2 regions of the Streptomyces sp. NPDC043853 genome follow, and region 1 is predicted to be linked to the other one. Evidence: riboswitches for the same ligand, from Rfam matches in the RefSeq annotation. Region 1 holds a riboswitch; the other holds the start of a gene.
The links. A riboswitch is a leader RNA that binds a small molecule or an ion and turns the genes downstream of it on or off. The one in region 1 is predicted to bind ZMP and ZTP.
Positions count from the first base shown of each region.

Region 1 (3,440 bases):
ATGTCGGCGACCTGCAGGATCGGGTACGTGAACAGGCCGACGGTGGCGTTGTTCACGCCGCCCTTGGCGGACTTGTCCTTGAACTGGGTCATCCGGCTGGCCTCGCCGAACCCGGTGATGCAGTTCATGACCCAGCCGAGCTGCGCGTGCTCGGGGACGTGGCTCTGGACGAAGAGCGTGCAGCGCTCCGGGTCCAGGCCGGCCGCGAGCAGCTGGGCGGCGGACAGCCGGGTGTTCGCGCGGAGGTCCTTCGGATCCTGCGGCATGGTGATGGCGTGCAGGTCGACCACCATGTAGAAGGCGTCGTGGGTCTCCTGCAGGGCAACGTACTGGCGGATGGCGCCCAGGTAGTTCCCGAGGTGGAACGAGCCGGAGGTGGGCTGGATACCGGAGAGCGCGCGAGGACGGTCAGAGGCCATGGGGCCATTCTCGCAGGTGCGGGGGCGGCCCATGGCCGCGATCGCCCGGAATCGCGGCCTCCGCTGCTGTCTGCCGCGCGGGGCTCCGACGCTACCGGCAGGTAGCGCCGGAGCCGACGGGATCCGACCCGCCGGCGGCGTCGGGGCCGGCAGGGCTAGGACACCGGGAGGCCCGGGGCAGGGTGGTCGGCGAGGAGGGCGGTGACCTCGGCGCGGATGCGGGCGAGGGCCGGCTCGTCGCCGGAGGCCGCCGCGGTGACGGCGCGGGAGATCCAGTCGGCCACGGCCGGCATGTGCTCGGCCCGCAGGCCGCGGGAGGTGAGGGAGGGCGTGCCGATGCGGATGCCGGACGGGTCGAACGGCTTGCGCGGGTCGAAGGGCACCGTGTTGTAGTTCACCACGATCCCCGCCCGGTCCAGCGCCTGCGCCGCCACCTTGCCCGGGACCTCCCGGCGGGTGAGGTCGATCAGGATCAGGTGGTTGTCGGTGCCGCCCGAGACCAGGTCGAGGCCCCGGTCGAGGAGCTCCGCGGCCAGCGCCTTCGCGTTGGCCACGACCTGGTGCGCGTACGCCGTGAAGGAGGGCTGCGCCGCCTCGTGGAGGGCCACCGCGATGCCCGCCGTGGTCTGGTTGTGCGGGCCGCCCTGCAGACCGGGGAAGACCGCCTTGTCGATCGCCTTGGCGTGCTCGGCCCGGCACATCAGCATCGCGCCGCGCGGCCCCCGCAGGGTCTTGTGGGTGGTGGTCGACACCACGTCGGCGTACGGCACCGGCGAGGGGTGCGCGCCGCCCGCGATCAGGCCCGCGATGTGCGCCACGTCCGCGACCAGGACCGCGCCGGCCTCCTTCGCGATCGAGGCGAAGGACTCGAAGTCGATCGTGCGCGGCAGGGCGGTACCGCCACAGAAGATGATCTTCGGGCGTTCGGCGAGGGCGAGGTCCCGCACCGCGTCGTAGTCGATCCGCCCGGTGTCCGCGCGGACGCCGTACTGCACGCCGCGGAACCAGCTGCCGGTCGCCGAGACGCCCCACCCGTGCGTCAGGTGGCCTCCCATCGGCAGGGCCATGCCCATCACGGTGTCGCCGGGCTCGGCGAAGGCCAGGTACACGGCCAGGTTGGCCGGCGAGCCGGAGTACGGCTGCACGTTGGCGTGGTCCACGCCGAACAGCCCCTTGGCCCGCTCGATGGCCAGGGCCTCGATCCGGTCGATGTTCTGCTGGCCTTCGTAGTACCGGCGGCCCGGGTAGCCCTCGCTGTACTTGTTCTGCAGGACGGTGCCGGAGGCCTCCAGCACGGCCGCGGACACGTAGTTCTCGCTGGGGATCAGCCGCAGGGTGTCCGCCTGCAGCCGCTCCTCCGCGGCGACCAGCGCGGCGAGTTCGGGATCGGTGGACAACAGGGCGGGATGCGGGACGGGCTGGCGCGCGGTCATCGCGGCTCCTCCGGGGTCGAGTGTCGTTTCGTACCCCGCGGAGGCCCAGGCGGGCGGCCGTGTGTGCGGACATGCGCGCGCGGCTCCCCCGGAGTTGGTTCTCCGTACGCCAGTCGCCGTGCGTGCCCCCACCATAACCGGCCACGACACCGGCACGCTTTCGCTGTCCGCGGCGAGCGGCGAGGATAGAACAGACGCCACACGCTGTCACAGCCCTACCGGGCGCAGGACGGACGAACGGAGACCCCGTGTCGACTACCGCTGATGCCATCCGCTCCGCAGAAGCGCACAGCGCGCACAACTACCATCCCCTCCCCGTCGTCATCGCCTCCGCGGAGGGCGCCTGGATGACGGACATCGAGGGCAAGCGTTACCTCGACATGCTGGCCGGCTACTCGGCGCTCAATTTCGGCCACGGCAACCGGCGCCTCCTCGACGCCGCCAGAGCGCAGCTGGAGCGGGTCACGCTGACCTCCCGCGCCTTCCACCACGACCGGTTCTCCGAGTTCTGCGCGGAGCTCGCCGGGCTGTGCGGCAAGGAGATGGTGCTGCCCATGAACACGGGCGCGGAGGCGGTCGAGACGGCCGTCAAGACCGCCCGCAAGTGGGGCTACGAGGTCAAGGGGGTGCCCGACGGCCAGGCCAAGATCGTGGTGGCCGCGAACAACTTCCACGGCCGGACCACGACCATCGTGTCCTTCTCCACCGACCACGAGGCCCGCGACCACTACGGCCCCTACACCCCCGGCTTCGAGATCGTCCCGTACGGCGACCTGACGGCGCTGGCGGACGCGGTCACCGCGAACACGGTGGCGGTGCTGCTGGAGCCGGTCCAGGGCGAGGCGGGCGTACTGGTGCCGCCGCCGGGATACCTGCGCGGCGTACGGGAGTTGACCCGGCAGCGGAACGTGCTGTTCATGGCGGACGAGATCCAGTCCGGGCTCGGCCGGACCGGGCGCACCTTCGCCTGCGACCACGAGGACGTCGTCCCGGACGTCTACATCCTGGGCAAGGCGCTGGGCGGCGGCGTGGTCCCGGTGTCGGCGGTGGTCGCCGACCGGGACGTGCTCGGCGTGTTCCGGCCGGGCGAGCACGGCTCCACCTTCGGCGGGAACCCCCTCGCCTGCGCGGTGGCCCTGGAGGTCGTCGCGATCCTGCGCAGCGGCGAGTACCAGCAGCGGGCCGCCGAGCTCGGCGACCACCTGCACCAGGAACTGGGCCTGCTGGTGGGCGGGGGCGCGGTGACCGCCGTACGCGGGCGGGGCCTGTGGGCTGGCGTGGACATCGCGCCCGGGCACGGCTCCGGGCGGGAGGTGTCCGAGCGGCTCATGGAACGCGGGGTGCTGGTGAAGGACACCCACGGGGCCACGATCCGGATCGCGCCGCCTCTGGTGATCAGCAAGGAGGACCTGGACTGGGGGCTGGACCAGCTGCGGGCGGTGCTGTCCGCGTAGCGCGACCGGCGCACGGCGGGCGGCGGGCAGCGGGCGGCGGGCGTGCGCCGGGTCACCGGCGTCCGCGGGCCCTTCCGCAGCTTCCGCTGCTTCCGCTGCTTCCGTCAGAGGATCACGTGGGGCAGGAAGCGGGC
Region 1 is NZ_JBWKDJ010000008.1:62,030-65,469, forward strand. It holds gene trpS (tryptophan--tRNA ligase) at 1-419, opposite strand, end outside; gene AC067U_RS21630 (serine hydroxymethyltransferase) at 575-1,852, opposite strand; ZMP/ZTP riboswitch at 1,889-1,979, opposite strand; gene rocD (ornithine--oxo-acid transaminase) at 2,101-3,306, shown strand; gene AC067U_RS21640 (glutathionylspermidine synthase family protein) at 3,411-3,440, opposite strand, start outside.

Region 2 (3,440 bases), on a different contig from region 1:
TTCTTCGTCGCGCGCTTCTTCGGCTCTGCGGCGACGGATGCGGTGGCAGCGGCTTCCCCGGTGACGGCCTCGGCGGTGGCCGCGGTCGGCTGAGCCGATATCGCCGCAGCGGGGGCCGGGGCAGCGGCCGCCGTCTTGCGCGCGCCGATCGGGCGCGGCGGGGCGGCGGTCTTCTTCACCGTGGTGCGGGCCGGGGCCGCCGCGGCCTTGCGGGGCTTCTTCGCGGCCGTCTTGGCGGCGGGCGCGGCGCTGACGTGCAGGGTCACACCCTCCTCGTCCAGGACCTGGTTCAGGCTGCGCAGGACCCGCTTCCACTGGTCCACCGGGATGCGGCCGGCCTCGAAGGCCAGGCGCACGTCGTCACCGTTGATGTGACCCTGCTCGCGGCCACGCTCGACGAGCGCGACCAGGGCCTCGGATTCGGCGATCTCCGGAGGGAACGTACGGGACGGGCTGAGCGACACAAGGAGCCTCTCGTTGCGAGCAGATAAAGGACGGGCGGGACATCATCGCGCGGCCTTGCGGAAACGTCCGACCGGGGGTCGGTATTCCGGCGCCGCGCGAGGACACCTGTCGGTTCATCGGCCGCCCGAGTCGATTCGTTACGCGCGGAATTGAGTGACCTGCGCCACGCTGCGTGCGCCAGGGCGCGCCCGGCGGGGTGCGTGCGCCCCCGAGAGGCCCGGACTACCCGCCGTGTCCGCCCCGGACCAGGGGTCGGTCCGGGGCGGCCGGGCGCGCGGGCCTCGACGAGGAAGCGCGGTGTACGCGCCACGAGCGGACCTTCGCGCTCGATCCGTTCGTGCAGCTCACGCAGCCGGTCCCGGCAGTGCCCGACCGCGTAGCCCGGCACCGGCCGGACCGCCTTCCGCAGGAATCAGATCACCACACCGATGCCGTGGAACTCCGTCCGCAACCGTTCCGACCGCCCGTCGGTCACCACCGGCCCGTCCTTCTCGGCGCCGGCGACCGCGTCGTCGGACCACCGGGCCCGCCGGACCTCCTCCGGCTGCGGACCGAGCACATACCCGACCGGCTCGAACACGCCGGACGGCCCGACCTGCCGGGAGGAATAGGTACCCCCGGTCTCAGCCCCCGGGCGATCACGTCCCATCAGGTGGCCACCAGATGGTCGCAGGGGTGGTCTGGCCACCGGATACCGGCTGACGACCAGCTCGAAGGCCTCGCCGCCCGGGGAGGCCGAATACGGGTGTCATGTCCCGATCACCCGAGCCGGTGCGTCGGTTCTCCACCGCCCATCGCACCGGACGGTGATGCACATCCCGTCGCCGGACCGCGTGCCGACTCGACTACAGTGGGCGCGGGCCGTGACTGGCGTTCGGGTGGATCACCACCGGGGAGCGGCCCGGCGTACGACCGTACGTCGACTGCCGCGCGCCTGGGCGAGACCGCGAACCGCGTACGCGCACTGCGTACCGCGAACCCGCAGCGACGTTCAGGAGACCCCTATGACGACCGCCACCGCCCGCCTGATGGACGGCACCGCCCTCGCCCGCCGCATAGCCGAGCGGACCGCCGCCCGTGCCGCCGCGATCACCGAGCGCACCGGGAAGGCCCCCTGTCTGGCCACCGTGCTGGTCGGCGAGGACCCGGCGTCCGTGACGTACGTCCGCATGAAGCAGAACCGTTGCGCCAAGGCCGGCATCACCTCCCGGCACGTGGCGCTCCCCGCGGAGACCACCACCGAGGAACTGGTGGCGGTGATCACGGGCCTCTCCGAGGACCCGGAGATCAGCGGCATCCTGCTCCAGCACCCGGTGCCGCACCACATCGACGAGCGCGCCGCCTTCGAGGCCATCGCCCCCGGCAAGGACGTGGACGGCGTCACCATGCACTCCTTCGCCGCCATGGGCTTCGGCCTGCCCGGATTCGTCTCCTGCACCCCCGGCGGCATCATGCGCCTGCTGGAGGAGTACGAGGTCGACCTGACCGGCAAGCACGCGGTGGTCGTGGGCCGCAGCGCGATCCTGGGCAAGCCGGCCGGCATGCTGCTGCTGGAGCGCAACGCCACGGTCACCTACTGTCACTCCCGCACGCAGGACCTCTCCTCGATCGTGCGCCAGGCGGACGTCCTGGTCGCGGCCGTCGGAAAGGCCGAGTTCATCCGGGGCGAGGACATCAAGCCCGGCGCGGTCGTCCTGGACGCCGGCTACAACGAGGGCAACGTCGGCGACGTCCACTTCGCCTCGGCCGCGGAACGCGCCTCCCTGATCACCCCGGTCCCGGGCGGCGTGGGCCCGATGACGATCGCGGTCCTGCTGGAGCAGACGGTGACGGCGGCGGAGACCCAGGCGCAGGCGAACGCGGAAGCCTGACCGGGTCGGGGCGCCGGGTCGACGGTGGCGGGTCGGGGGTAGTAGGGCGGGGGTGGCGGGTCGGGGGTAGCGGGTCGAGGCCTGAGCGCGACCAGCCTGCGGGGCGGGGTCGGGGGTGTGCCGGTGCTTCGCCTGGACAGAATCTGGGGGGTGCCCGGGTGCTGCCCGTCAGTCCCAGTGTCATTACGTGCCGGCCGTCGGCGTCAAGGGCGCTCCCTCCGGTCGCGTCGGCAAGCCGATGGCCCTTCGGGCCACCCTTGACACCGACGACCGTCACGCAACGACAAGGACTGTCGGGCGGCCCCCGGGGGATGGCATGGGAGGAGCCTTCGGATCCTGGGGCTCTGGCGTTGCCGGGCACGGGCAGCGGCTTGCGCTCGGCCAGCCGCCCTCCGGGCGGGCGCGGGGGTGAAGTGGATCAGATCTACGTAATCCGAGCCGGTCCAGGCGCACCAGATCGCTACGCGCTCCTGTCGGACGGCGGGTGCGGGCGGCCGGTGGCCGGACAGAGACCGCCACGGATCGCTACGCGCTTCGGTCTGTCGGCGGGTGCGGGCTATCGGGGGGTGCGGACTGTCGGGGGTTGCTCGTCGGGCGCTCGTGCGCTGACTGTCTGCTTCAGCCCATCGGCCTGTCGGCCGCCGCTCCTTCCGGAGCGCGTGGTGATCGGTGGCGCTTGTTGCCGCGTGATGGTCTTGGCCCCGGGCGGGCCGCCTGCCGCCGAGACGGACAGGAGCGCGTAGCGATCGTTGGCGGTCTATGTCCGGGCACCGGCGGCCCGCATCCGCCGAGAAAGAGGAGCGCGTAGCGATTTGGGGCGCCTGGACCGGCTTGGATTGCGTAGATCTGATCGACTTCACTTCCGCGTCCGCCCGGAGGGCGGCTGGCCGGGCGGAGCCGCTGCTGGTGCCCGCCAACGCCAGAGCGAATGTGGCCTTGGTCCCTCCATGCCATCCCCCGGGGGGCGGCCCGACAGTCCTTGTCGTTGCGTGACGGTCGTCGGTGTCAAGGGGGGCCCGAAGGGCCATCGGCTTGCCGACGCGACCAACGGGAGCGCCCTTGACGCCGGCGGGCGGCACGTAATGACACTGGGACTGACGGGCA
Region 2 is NZ_JBWKDJ010000001.1:567,462-570,901, reverse strand. It holds gene AC067U_RS02465 (RNA polymerase sigma factor) at 1-464, opposite strand, end outside; gene AC067U_RS02460 (hypothetical protein) at 878-1,114, opposite strand; ZMP/ZTP riboswitch at 1,319-1,412, shown strand; gene AC067U_RS02455 (bifunctional 5,10-methylenetetrahydrofolate dehydrogenase/5,10-methenyltetrahydrofolate cyclohydrolase) at 1,470-2,336, shown strand.
Region 2: linked by a shared signal. The riboswitch ahead of AC067U_RS02455 (bifunctional 5,10-methylenetetrahydrofolate dehydrogenase/5,10-methenyltetrahydrofolate cyclohydrolase) and the one ahead of AC067U_RS21630 (serine hydroxymethyltransferase) in region 1 are both predicted to bind ZMP and ZTP.